DNA from 4 places in the Streptomyces chisholmiae genome. Region 2 is predicted to be linked to each of the others. Evidence: riboswitches for the same ligand, from Rfam matches in the RefSeq annotation. Region 2 holds a riboswitch; each other region holds the start of a gene.

The links. Region 2 has a riboswitch for cobalamin ahead of metE (5-methyltetrahydropteroyltriglutamate--homocysteine S-methyltransferase). Riboswitches for the same ligand answer to the same signal wherever they lie in the genome.
Region 1: it holds a riboswitch for cobalamin, as region 2 does, so the genes downstream of both, RM844_RS04810 (ribonucleoside-diphosphate reductase subunit alpha) here and metE (5-methyltetrahydropteroyltriglutamate--homocysteine S-methyltransferase) in region 2, are expected to answer to the same signal.
Region 3: it holds a riboswitch for cobalamin, as region 2 does, so the genes downstream of both, RM844_RS10635 (prenyltransferase/squalene oxidase repeat-containing protein) here and metE (5-methyltetrahydropteroyltriglutamate--homocysteine S-methyltransferase) in region 2, are expected to answer to the same signal.
Region 4: it holds a riboswitch for cobalamin, as region 2 does, so the genes downstream of both, RM844_RS09215 (hypothetical protein) here and metE (5-methyltetrahydropteroyltriglutamate--homocysteine S-methyltransferase) in region 2, are expected to answer to the same signal.

Annotation. Positions count from the first base shown of each region.
Region 1 covers NZ_JAVREO010000002.1:432,123-435,322, forward strand. Annotated here, with positions in the region: gene RM844_RS04810 (ribonucleoside-diphosphate reductase subunit alpha) at 1-1,575, opposite strand, end outside; cobalamin riboswitch at 1,692-1,855, opposite strand; gene RM844_RS04815 (vWA domain-containing protein) at 2,774-3,200, opposite strand, start outside.
Region 2 covers NZ_JAVREO010000009.1:262,412-265,611, forward strand. Annotated here, with positions in the region: gene RM844_RS17290 (ABC transporter ATP-binding protein) at 1-652, opposite strand, end outside; cobalamin riboswitch at 815-1,023, shown strand; gene metE (5-methyltetrahydropteroyltriglutamate--homocysteine S-methyltransferase) at 1,200-3,200, shown strand, end outside.
Region 3 covers NZ_JAVREO010000005.1:231,777-234,976, forward strand. Annotated here, with positions in the region: gene RM844_RS10630 (glycosyltransferase family 4 protein) at 1-982, opposite strand, end outside; cobalamin riboswitch at 1,306-1,439, shown strand; gene RM844_RS10635 (prenyltransferase/squalene oxidase repeat-containing protein) at 1,560-3,200, shown strand, end outside.
Region 4 covers NZ_JAVREO010000004.1:399,862-403,061, forward strand. Annotated here, with positions in the region: gene RM844_RS09210 (CbiQ family ECF transporter T component) at 1-570, opposite strand, end outside; gene RM844_RS09215 (hypothetical protein) at 567-1,679, opposite strand; cobalamin riboswitch at 1,827-1,988, opposite strand; gene RM844_RS09220 (PQQ-dependent sugar dehydrogenase) at 2,109-3,200, opposite strand, start outside.

The DNA.
Region 1 (3,200 bases), on a different contig from region 2:
GGCCGGCGAGTCGAACGGCAGCCCCAGCCGGAAGAAGACGTCCTGGAGCCCCATCACGCCCAGGCCCACCGGGCGCCAGCGGGAGTTGGACGTCTCCGCCTGCTCGGTCGGGTAGAAGTTGATGTCCACCACCCGGTCCAGGAAGAGGACGGCGGTGCGGACCGTGGCGTCCAGCGCCGCCCAGTCCATCGTGCCGTCCTCGCCGAGGTGCGCGGCGAGGTTGACCGAGCCCAGGTTGCAGACGGCCGTCTGGTCGTCGTCGGTGACCTCCAGGATCTCGGTGCAGAGGTTCGACGAGTGCACCACGTTGCCGGGCCTGGCGGTCTGGTTGGCGGTGCGGTTGGCGGCGTCCTTGAAGGTCATCCAGCCGTTGCCGGTCTGCGCCAGGGTGCGCATCATCCGGGCGTAGAGCTGCCGCGCCGGCACCTGGCGCTGCGCCAGGCCCTTGGCCTCGGCGGCCCGGTAGGCGGCGTCGAACTCCTCGCCCCACAGGTCGGTCAGCTCCGGCACGTCCGCCGGTGAGAAGAGCGACCAGTCGCCGTCGGCGTCCACCCGGCGCATGAACTCGTCCGGGATCCAGTGCGCCAGGTTCAGGTTGTGGGTGCGCCTGGCCTCCTCGCCGGTGTTGTCGCGGAGTTCGAGGAACTCCTCGATGTCGGCGTGCCAGGTCTCCAGGTAGACACAGGCCGCGCCCTTGCGCCGGCCGCCCTGGTTGACCGCCGCGACCGAGGAGTCCAGCGTGCGCAGGAACGGCACGATGCCGTTGGAGGTGCCGTTGGTGCCCCGGATCAGCGAGCCACGGGCGCGCACCCGGCTGTAGGAGAGGCCGATGCCGCCGGCGTGCTTGGAGAGCCGGGCGATCTGGTGGTAACGCTCGTAGATCGAGTCCAGCTCGTCGGCCGGCGAGTCCAGCAGGTAGCACGAGGACATCTGGGGGTGCTTGGTGCCGGAGTTGAAGAGGGTGGGCGAGGACGGCAGGTAGGCCAGCGAGCTGGTCAGCCGGTACAACTCGGCGACCTGGGCCAGCGCCCGCGCCGAGTCGTCCGGCGCCAGGCCGCAGGCCACCCGCAGCAGGAAGTGCTGTGGCGTCTCGATGACCCGCCGCTCGATGGGGTGGCGCAGCAGGTAACGCGACTGGACGGTGCGCAGCCCGAAGTACTCGAACCGGTCGTCCGCGCCCTCGGCCACGGTGCGGTCCAGCAGCGCGTCCAACTCGGTGGCGTGCGCGCGGACGAACGCCGCCGTGCTGTCCCCGATCAGCCCCTCGCGGTGGCCGACGGCGATGGAGGCGGAGAAGCTCACCGCGCCCTGCCCGGCGGCCTCCGCCCGGATCTCCAGGGTGAGCAACCGGGCCGCCAGCCGGGAGTAGGCGGGCTCCTCGGCGATCAGACCGGCCGCCGCCTCGATGGCCAACTCCCGCAACTCGGCCTCGTCGGAACCGGGATGCCGGCCCCGCTCGACGGCGGCGGCGACCCGCGCGGGATCGGCGGCCGGCAGGTCGGCGGTGAGGTCGGCCAGGGTGCGCGTCAGCGCGGCTGTGGCCGGCTCTGCGGGGGCGGCGGGCGCGATGGTCACTCGGTGCTCTCCCTCGGGTGCGATGCGCTCCGAGGACGGGCCGAGACCGGAAGCGGGCATGGCTGTGCCAGGCATGGCAAACCGCTCCGCGTCCCTCGGCCCAGCCCTCGGGGCTTGGACGTGATCAGCTGTTGGCAGGCACTCGGACTCGTCATGGCAGGCGACAAGCAGGCCATGACACACCGTTGCGGGACAGTTCCGGACTCGCACCGGATTCCCCTGCGGCGACAGCGAGCACGAGCATACATCTTGTGCCGCTGCCAACGAGCAGCCCTATATGTTGTGTTCTCTGTCTCGTTGCGTCGGCAGTTCACCTGCGAACACCCGGGGCGTCGCCGGGGCCCGGCCGGGCCGGCCGCCGGGCCGGACGGGCGTGTGCAGTCGCGACCGACGCCGAGCCGCGACACGCCCAGGACCGGCCGCGCGCGGCGCGGCGCGCCCCCGTCGGCACGGGCCGACGGCGGCCAACTCCGCCGGCTTCGACGCTCGCCCACTCACCTTCATGAGTACCAGTCTGCGCTCCGGCACTGACACTCGGGGCGCCGCCGGGACCGCTTCCGGCCGATGAGAGGATCCTCCCCGGCCGGAGGTCGCGGGCCCGGGCCCGAGCCCGGCGAACACCTGCCTCCGGGCGGTGGGCCGGCCTTGGCGGGAGGGGGATCGTGGGGCGTGCACCGGGGTTGGCCCGCGGGCCGGACGGGCCCGGGCGCCGGGGCGCGGCGGGGAGGCCCGCCCGGACGCCCCATGGGCCGGGTGCGAGGCGGGGCGGCGTCGGAACGGCGAGCGGGGTCGGGCCGGCCGGCCGTGCCGAGCGCCGCCGAAATGGCTCAAACAACTGCCCGACGGGCCGCTGCGGTGTGTACCGGGCGAGGCGGTGGCCGGGGGAGTGGCACGGCGGCGCGGCCGTCGCCGACGGCGGTGGGCGTCGGGAAACGCCGGCCGGGTGGCCGCGGTTCGGCTAAGCGGTCGCTGGCCGCCGCGAGCTGCCCGGGCGGTGCCCGGAGTTCGCCACGGGGGCCGGGGCGCCGGCCGCGACACCGGCCGGGCCGGGCGGCGTTGGTCGCGGGGCGGCACGCCGCCACGCTGGCCGAGACCCGTCGTCCGCCCCGGCCCCGCGCCGAGGCCGGCTAACCGACGCCGCGGGCAGGGACGAGGGCAACGGCCGCGGTAACGGCGACGCCGGCGGCAGCGGCGGTGGTCAGCCGAGGATGCCGGCCCGGCGGGCGGCGACGAGCCACTCGGGGAACTCGGCCATCAACTGGTCGTAGAGCGCCTCGTCGGAGAAGGCCCGCGGGTTGGTGCCGGCGGCGAAGAAGCCCGCGTTGTCCACCACGCGGCGGGTCGGCACCGGGAGTTCGTCCAGCTTGCGGAGGAACGCGAAGTGCTTGGCCGCCGGATCGCCGAAGCCGACGAACTGCCAGAAGATCGGCAGCCGCGCGGCCTCGCAGAGCGCCTTCTCGGCGGCCGACCGGGAGGAGGGGCCGCCGTCCGTCTGGAAGATCACGAAGGCCGGCTCGCTGGCGCCCGAGGCCGTGTAGTGGTCGATCACGGCCCGCATCGCGAGGTGGTAGTTGGTCCGCCCCATGTGCCCGTAGGACTCGTTCAACGCGGCGATCCGGCCGCGG
Region 2 (3,200 bases):
CGACCAGCTCGGCCGGGCTGCCGAGCGCCAGCAGCCGGCCGGCGCCGAGCACCGCCACCCGGTCGCAGAGCGCCTCCGCCTCGTCCATGAAGTGGCTGACCAGCACCACCGTCACGCCCAGCGTCCGCAGCTCCCGGACCATCGCCCAGGTGGCGCGCCTGGCATAGGGATCGAGCCCGGTGGTCAGCTCGTCCAACACCACCAGCTCCGGCTTTCCCACCAGGGCCAGCGCGATCAGCAGCCGCTGCCGCCAGCCGCCGGACAGCTTGTTGAAGGCGGTGTTCCGCCGGTCGGTCAGCTCCCAGGTGGCCATCAGCTCCCGCCAGTCGGCCGGCTCGCGGTAGAAGGTGCTGTACAGGCGCAGCGCCTCGCCGACCCGCAGCTCCCCCGGCAGCCGGCTGTCCTGCAACTGGACGCCGATCCGCTGGTGCAGCGCGGACCGCTCCCGCCACGGGTCGTGGCCCAGCACCCGCACCGTGCCGCCGTCCGGCCGGCGCAGCCCGCTGAGGCACTCCACCAGGGTCGTCTTGCCACCGCCGTTGGGGCCGGCCAGCCCGAAGATCTCGCCGCGCCCGACCTGGAACGACACCCCGTCCACCGCGGTCCGCTCCGGGTAGCTCTTGCGTAGCCCGGTCACCTCGATCACGTTCATGTCCACCACGCTCGCCGCCCGGCCCGGCGGCCACCATCGACCGGGTGGTTGATCCAGGTCATCCCCCACCCCTGCCCCCGGCCCCCGCGGTGGCGCGCCGGATCTCGCGGAGCGGGCGCTCCTGCCAGGACGGGCGGTGGCGGCTAGGGTGGCGGACGCAGCTGGTTCGCCCTGCCCGCCAGGCAGGCGCGTCGCAAGAGGGAACCCGGTGGGAATCCGGGACTGCCCCGCAGCGGTGAGCGGGAACGACCGCCGTCACACGCACTGGACCCGGCCGGGTCTGGGAAGCGACGGCCAGTAGGTCCGCGTCCCCGCGCGCTCGACTCCGAGCCGCCGGGGGCGTGGTCGCCCGCGAGTCCGAAGACCTGCCACTGCCCGCGCGCGACGGTCGCGCGCGGAGGTTCGGTGGCCTCGTGGGCGGGTCGCGTGACCGACGACCGGTGTCCGACGTGCGGCGACGCGCGTCCCGAGCACCGCCGTCGCCGCGCCTTCGCGCCTCCTTCCGGTCCCCGAACCCGACGGGACACATCTCGCGAAGGAGAGTTCCTTGACCACCAAGCCCGCAGCCGCGGCGGTCCGTGCCACCGTGCACGGCTATCCCCGCCAGGGTTCCGACCGGCAGCTGAAGAAGGCGATCGAGCGCTACTGGAAGGGCCGGCTGACCGCCGACGCCCTGCTGGCGACCGCCGCCGAACTCCGCGCCGACGCCTGGCGCCAGCTGGCAGAAGCCGGCCTGGACGAGGTCCCCACCGGCGACTTCTCGCTCTACGACCACGTGCTGGACACCAGCGTGATGGTCGGCGCCATCCCCGAGCGGCACCGCGCCGCCTACGCCGCCGACCCGCTGGCCGGCTACTTCGCCATGGCGCGCGGCACCCAGGAGGTCGCGCCGCTGGAGATGACCAAGTGGTTCGACACCAACTACCACTACCTGGTCCCCGAACTCGGCCCGGACACCGTCTTCGCCGCCGACCCGGCCAAGCAGCTCGCCGAGTTCGGCGAGGCCCGCGCGCTGGGGCTGACCGCCAGGCCGGTGCTGGTCGGCCCCGTCACCTACCTGCTGCTGGCCAAGCCGGCGCCCGGGGTGGCCGCTGACTTCGAGCCGCTCAGCCTGCTGGACCGGCTGTTGCCGGTCTACGCCGAGGTGCTCGCCGACCTGCGCGCGCGGGGCGCCGAGTGGGTGCAGCTGGACGAGCCGGCCCTCACCCAGGACCGCACCCCGGCCGAACTGGCCGCCGCCGAACGCGCCTACCGGGTGCTGGGCACCGGCGCCGACCGGCCGCGGCTGCTGGTCGCCGCCTACTTCGACCGGCTCGGCGAGGCGCTGCCGGTGCTGGCCAAGGCGCCCGTCGACGGCCTGGCCCTGGACCTGACCGGCCCGGCCGCCCGGAACCTGGACGACCTGGCCGCGGCCGGCGGCCTGCCGGGCAAGCGGCTGGTCGCCGGCGTGGTCGACGGCCGCAACGTGTGGATCAACGACCTGGAGCGGTCGTTGGCCACCCTGGCCACGCTGCTCGGCCTCGCCGACCGGGTCGACGTGGCCGCCTCCTGCTCGCTGCTGCACGTCCCGCTGGACGCCGCCGCCGAGCGGGACATCGACCCGCAGATCCTGCGCTGGCTGGCGTTCGCCCGGCAGAAGGTGACCGAGCTGGTCACCCTGGCCCGCGGACTGACCCGGGGCAGCGACGCGATCGCCGCCCAACTGGCCGCCAACCGAGCCGACCTGGCCTCCCGGGCCGGCTCCCCGATCACCCACGACCCGGCGGTCCGGGCCCGGGCCGCGGCCGTCGTACCCGCCGACGCCCGCCGCTCGGCGCCCTACCCGGAGCGGGCCGCCGCGCAGCGCGCCAGGCTCGGGCTGCCGCCGCTGCCCACCACCACCATCGGCTCCTTCCCGCAGACCACCGAGCTGCGTGCGGCCCGCGCCGAGCTGCGCGCCGGCCGGCTGGACGAGGCCGGCTACCAGGAGCGGGTCCGCCGGGAGATCCAGGAGACCATCGCCTTCCAGGAACGGGCCGGGCTGGACGTGCTGGTGCACGGCGAGCCGGAACGCAACGACATGGTGCAGTACTTCGCCGAGCGGCTGACCGGCTACCTGGCCACCCAGCACGGCTGGGTGCAGTCCTACGGCACCCGGTACGTCCGCCCGCCGATCCTGGCCGGCGACATCTCCCGGCCGGAGCCGATGACCGTGGCCTGGACCGGCTACGCCCAGTCGCTCACCGAGCGGCCGGTCAAGGGGATGCTGACCGGGCCGGTCACGATGCTCGCCTGGTCCTTCGTCCGGGACGACCTGCCCAGGGGCGAGACGGCGCGGCAGGTCGCGCTGGCCCTGCGGGACGAGGTGGTCGACCTGGAGGCGGCCGGCAGCGCGGTGATCCAGGTGGACGAGCCGGCGCTGCGCGAGACGCTGCCGCTGCGGGCCGCCGACCAGCCGGCCTACCTGGCCTGGGCCACCGAGGCGTTCCGGCTGACCACGGCCGGCGTCCGGGCGGACACTCAGATCCACACCCACATGTGCTACGCCGAGTTCGGCGACATCCTGCGG
Region 3 (3,200 bases), on a different contig from region 2:
CGTACAGGGAGGGCACGCAGGCGAGTTGGGCGCCGCGCACCAGGTCGGCCAGCTCGGCGTCGCTGATGCCCTTGACGAACTCCACCGCCCGGCCCAGCCCGAAGCGTTCCAGGGCCTCGTGCACCGGCCCGGTGGTGGGCCGGTTGCCGACCACCACGAGGTGGGTGTCGGGGCGTTCGGTGCGCAGCTTGGCGAGCGCCTCGACGAGGTGGACCAGCCCCTTGAGCGGGGCGTCGGCGCTTGAGGTGGTGACGATCCGACCCGGCACCCTGGGCACCGCCGGGTCGGGGTGGAAGACCCGGGTGTCCGCGCCGATCGGCACCACCGCGACGCGGGCCTCGGCCACCCCGAAGTCCTCGACGATCTCCCGTCGTGAGGAGCTGGAGACGGTGAGCACGTGCGGCAGCCGGCGGGCCACCCGGCCCTGCATCCGGGTGAAGCCGTACCAGCGGCGCACCGCGTACCGGCGGCGCCAGCCCTCGGCGGCGGCCAACTCCAGCCGGCGGTCCACGGTGATGGGGTGGTGGATGGTGGTGACCAGCGGCAGGCCGAGCCGCCGGCTGCCCAACAGGCCGTAGCCCAGTGTCTGGTTGTCGTGCACCACGTCGAACTCGTGGCGGCGCGCGGCGAGTTCGCGGCGGGCGCGGAGGGAGAAGGTGAGTGGTTCCGGGAAGCCGCCGGTCCACATGGTGCCGACCTCCAGCAGGTCGATCCAGTCCCGGTACTCGCCGCGCCTCGGGGTGCGGAACGGGTCGGGCTGCCGGTAGAGGTCCAGGCTGGGCAGCCGGCGCAGGGTCACCCCCGGCTCCGGGTCCAGCTCGGGGTAGGGCTGGGCGCCGATCACCTCGACCTGGTGGCCCAGCGCGGCCAGCTCCCGGGAGAGGTGGCGGACATAGACCCCCTGACCGCCGCAGAACGGGTTCCCCTTGTAGCTGAGCAGCGCGATCCTGATCGGGCGATCCGCCCCGGCCTCCGCCGCCACACCCGCTCCCTCGGTCGTTCCGCACTGTCCTCACGCGCCGGCGCGTGCCGGCGCGTGCGTACCTACTCGCGGGTACGCACCCTACTCGCCCGTCGACGGGGGGAATTGCGGCGGGTGGGGCGATTATCACCCTGGCCGGGGGCGGACACCAGGCTGCCCCCCGGTCCGCGGCGCAGGGCGGCGCGGCGGGCGGGGCCCGGCCGGCGGGGGCGAGGACCGGCCAGGGCCGGCGGCCGGGGAAGCCCGGTCGTTCCCCGGCCGGCGCCCCGCCGGTGCCCTGGGCCGCGGGGTCAGCGCCGGCCGACGGTGGCCGAATCCAGGCCGTTAGAGTGACCCCCATCAGTTCACTCACGAGCGGGGGAAGCCGGTGCGAATCCGGCGCTGACCCGCAGCCGTGATCGCGACGCCCGTGGGCGCCCGCGTGAGCCGGAACGCCCGCCCGTGAAAGGCACTGGCTTCGGTCGCCGCCCGGCGACCGGCACCGTCGAGGAGTACGGCGTCGCGCCCGGTGCCGCTTGGCGCTGCGCGCGCCATGGCGGTCAACGCGCCGGCGGCCGGCACAGCGAAAGGCTTCCGCGTGTTCTTCCCCCGTAGCTCGGTCAGGGGCGCGCCGCACGGCGCGGCGCCCGACGCCGCCGACGCGCGCGCCCGGGCGCGGCGCCCGGCGTTCGCGCTGCCGACGGCCGTCGCGCTCGGCGCGCTGGCCGTCGGCGTGGCGGCGGCGCCGGCCGCGGTCGCCGACGAGACGGCACCGGTGCCGGCCGAGGCCCCCGACGGCCTCTTCGGCGACGCCGACCCGCAGTACGACGGCGTGTGGCGGCAGTCCTACGCGCTGCTGGCCCAGCACGCCGTGGGCCACGACACGGCGCCGGAGGCCGTCGACTGGCTGGTCCAGCAGCAGTGCGCGGACGGCTCGTTCCTCCCCTTCCGGGCCGACCCGGCCGAGCCCTGCGCCGACGTGACCGCGGCCGACTCCAACGCCACCGCGCTGGCCGTCCAGGCGCTCGCCGCCGTGGGCGGGCACCAGGACACGGTGGACGCCGGGGTGTCCTGGCTGGCCGGGGTGCAGAACGAGGACGGCGGCTGGGGCTTCAACCCGGGCGCCGCCAGCGACGCGAACTCCACCGCCGTGGTGGTCGGCGCCCTCGTGGCGACCGGCGCCGACCCGGCCGAGACCCGGCGGGACGGCAACTCGCCGTACAGCGCGCTCGGCACCCTGCAACTCGGCTGCGACGCGGCGGAGGACGAGCGCGGCGCCTTCGCCTGGCAGCCGGACCCGGAGTCGGGCGAGCTGTTCGCCAGCGACATGGCCACCGTGGACGCGGTGCTCGCCGCCTACGGCAGCGGGCTGCTGGTGGACCCGGAGACGCCACAGGCGCCGGTGACCCCGCTGGACTGCGCCGGCTCGACGGACGAGGGCGAGAGCACGGACGAGGGTGAGGGTGAGGAGGGCCGGGACGGCGCGGCCGACGGCACCGCCGCCCCCGACGAGGAGCCGAGCCCGCAGGCCCGGGCCGGGTCGGCCGGCGCCGCCCAGCTGGTCGAGGTGCTGGCGGACGGTGACGACCACCTGGTCTCCACGCCCCCGGGCGGGGAGCCGCAGCCCGACTTCGCCAGCACGGCGCGGTCGGTGCTGGCGCTGGCGGCCGGCGGTCACCGGGAGGAGGCCGAGGCGCCGCTGGAGTGGCTGCGCGCGCACCACACCGAGTGGGCCGACTACGCCCAGAACCCGACGGCGCTGGGCCTGCTGGTGCTGGCGGCGCACGCGACCGGCGGTTCGGCCGAGGACTTCGGCGGCACCGACCTGGTGGCCCAGCTCGGCCAGTTGGGCCCGGCGGCGGCCGACCAGAACGGCGCGGGCGAGGACGCCTCGGACGACGGCGGATCGAGCCCGGTGCCGTGGATCATCGGCGGCGGTCTGGTGATCGGCATCGGCATCGGCGCCCTGCTGAGCTTCCGCCGCCGTCCGGAGACGGACGCGGAGACGGGCCAGGAGGCGGACACCGACACCGACGCGGGCCCGGCGGACGGGCCGGCGGACGGCGCGGCGGCGGCCGGCGGCGAAGCGGCCGGGAACGGGGCCGCCGGTGGCACGGCGACGGCCGGCGGGGCCGCCGAGGCGGCGGACGCCGACGGTGACGCCGGGGCCGGCGGCGGGGCCGGGGCAGGCGATGGCGCCGACGCCGACGTTAGGACGGCGGCCGGCGAGGCAACCAGC
Region 4 (3,200 bases), on a different contig from region 2:
CCGCCGGGCCCGGCGCACCCGGCCGACGCTCTCCACCAGCTGCGGCGCCACGCTGAGCGCCACCACGACGGAGGTGCCGATCTCGTGCAGCGCGCCCGGCAGGGTCTTCAGCAGCCGCTTGGGGTTGGCCAGCGCGTTCGCCGCGCCCACGCAGATCACCATGGCCGCCAGGCGCAGCCCGTCATACGCCCCACCGAGCACCTCCTCGGCGGCCACCGGCCCCAACAGCCGGATGCCGGCCGCCGCTTCGGGCAGCGGGATCTCCGGCAGGGTGAGCAGCACCGTCTCGCCGCCCCCGCCGCCGAAGACGATCCGGAAGAGGACCCGCAGAGCGACGATCACCGCGCCGAAGACCAGGTACATCCGGAAGGACAGAGCCCAGGGCGCGTCCCCGCGGCGACGCGCCACCACCAGCCCGGCGACCGCGATCAGGCAGGCCAGCAGCAGCGGGTTGGTGGTGCGGCTGGCGACCACGGCCAGGCAGAGCGCCCACAGCCACCAGGCGCCCGGGTGCAGCGCCCGGGGCAGCGGCCGGGCGAGCCGCCCGGCCGCGAGCCCGACGCCCGTCACCGGTCATCGGTCGGTCGCTCGTCGGCGTCGGCCGTGCCGGCCGGGCCCGCCGCGGCGCGGCGCCGCCGCCAGGCGGTGAGGCCGCCGGCGCCGAGCAGCACGGCCAGCAGGCCGAACGTCGCCAGGGTGCCGGTGGACGGGCCGCCGGAGTCGTCCCTGGCGGCCTGCTCCCGGGCGAACTCCTCGTCGCTGCCCGACCACTCGGCCGCCTCGGTGGGCTGGGGCGCCGCCCCGACCTCGGTGCCGTCCTCGGCCGCCGGGTCCTCGTCGGCGTCCTCGGTGGGCTCGTCGGTCGGTTCGTCGCCCGGCTCGGCGTTCTCCTCGGCGCCGTCCGGCTCCGGCGCCTCCTGGTCCCGCTCCGGCGCCCGGCCCCCGTCGCCGTCCGCGCCGCCTGAGCCGTCCGCGCCGCCCGAGCCGGAGCCGCCGGTGGCCGCGCCGCCGGAGCCGCCGGCACTCCCGGCGCCGCCGCCGTCCGAGCCGCCGCCGGAGCCCCCCGCACCCCCCGAGCCGCCGGAGCCCGAGCCGCCGCTGGCCGAGCCGCCGCCCGAGCCACCGGAGTCGGCCCCGCCCGAGCCGCCGTCGGCCGGCCGCTGGGCGGCGACGCCGGGCGGCGGGGCCGAGCCCTCGTCCGCGTCCAGCGAGAACGACCAGCCCTCGAAGGTGCCCTCGGCCGGCGTGCGGTAGGTCGCGCCGCGCTGGCTGTAGGTCCAGTTCTCGCCGTTGTCCGCGTGCCAGTACGACCAGTAGGCGGTGGCCGGCGGGGTGTCCACGCAGGGCTCGGAGTCGGCGCCGGGGCGGCCGTTGATCCGGCAGACGAAGGAGTCGCCCCAGCGGTTGGTGCCGGTCACCTCGAAGCCGGCGTTGCGCAGCGCGGCCAGCCCGTCCGCCTGTGGCCCCGGGGCGCAGCGCACCACCCGGCCGCCGCCCAGCTCGCGGAAGTCCACCACCACGGTCACCCCGGACGCGTCCGGGCAGTGGCCGGGCGTCCCGGCGGCCGGCCTGGCCGGCGCGGGCGCCGCCGCCGAAGCGGCCCCGACGGGGCCCAACAGGGCGGCGAGCAGAGTCAGCAGCGCGCCGAGCGCGGCGGCGCCGGCGGAACGGCGTGCCATCGGGGACCTGACCTTTCCCAGGTCCGACGCGTGACCCCCGACGCGTCCGGCGCGGGCACGAAAAACCCCGGCGCACGCGTGACGCGAGCGGCGGGGGCCGGCCAGCCGGGGCTGTGGGCTCCACGCTGCGAACCATGACAGTGAGAAGCGAAACCACGCGAACGGCCGGGTGTTCCGACTCGCGGCGCCCCTGGGGGGAACGCCGCTCACGGTTGCAGGTCAGCGCCGGATTCGCACCGGACTTCCCCCGCACCAGACGCGCTGAGTTGTCCATCCGTCCTTGACGGAATCTTTTCAAGAGTAGAGAAAACCCGCCCATATGACCAGTCAGGGCGCACCTGTTCGACGGCCCAGGGTGACGGAAGCGGCCCGGCGCGCCTCCCCCGTGAGGGAGCGCACCGGGCCGAACGCGCCCCGCCGGCCCGCCGGTTACCCGGCGCCGGCCGCCGCGAACGTCACCCGGTGCAGCTGCCCGGGCAGGTCGTTGACCACGTACAGCTCGCCGTCCACGGTCTCCCCGAACGCGGTCACCTGGGTCGGGAACTCCCCGATCACCGCGGACTGGTAGTCGCCCGAACCGTCCGCGCGCAGCGCCCACGCGCTGCTGGAGCAGTAGTCGGTGGCCACATAGGTGCCCGCCGCCAGGTCGGCGAACTCGGCGCCCCGGTAGACGTGCCCGCCGATCACCGCGCAGCCCTCGGTCGAGGTGGCGTAGGTGAAGACCGGGTCGGTCAGCGTGGCGCCCTCCCGGCACTGGCCCGGGTCGAACTCGGCCAACCCCTCCCGGCAGGCCCAGCCGAGGTTGGCCCCGCCGCCGTCCGCCGCCAGGTGGTTGACCTCCTCCCAGGCGCCCTGGCCGACATCGCCGATCCACAGCGAGCCGTCGGCCTGGTCGAAGGAGAACCGCCACGGGTTGCGCAGCCCGTAGGCCCAGATCTCGCCGCGCGCCCCGGCCTCGTCGACGAACGGGTTGTCCGCCGGCACGCAGTAGGCGAGTTCACCGCAGGACTGGCTGACGTCCAGCCGCAGGACGCTGCCGGCCAGGGTGTCCAGGCGCTGCCCGTTGCCGTCCGGGTCGCCCGCGCCGCCGCCGTCGCCCAGGCCCCAGTAGAGGTACCCGTCGGGGCCGAACGCCAGCTGGCCGCCGTTGTGGTTGGTCTGCGGGTGCGGCTCGGACAGCAGCACCTCCAGGTCGCCGGCGGCCAGGTCGTAGCGGGCCAGCGTCACGTCGCCGTCCGGCAGGGCGGTGTAGGCGACGTACAGCAGCTGGCTGGTGGCGAAGTCCGGGGCGGCCTCGATGCCGAGCAGGCCACGCTCGTTGCCGGCGCCGGTCACCACGTCGGTGAGGTCGGCCAGCGGCTCGTCGGCCAGGCCGGTCGCCGGGTCGTGGACCCGGATCGTGCCGCGCTTCTCGGTGATGAACAGCCGGTCGCTGCCGTCGTCCGGCGCGGTGATCGCGGTGGGCCTGGCCAGGCCCGTCGCCACCTGCTCGGTGGCCAGCGTCAGCTGCTCCAGCGGCAC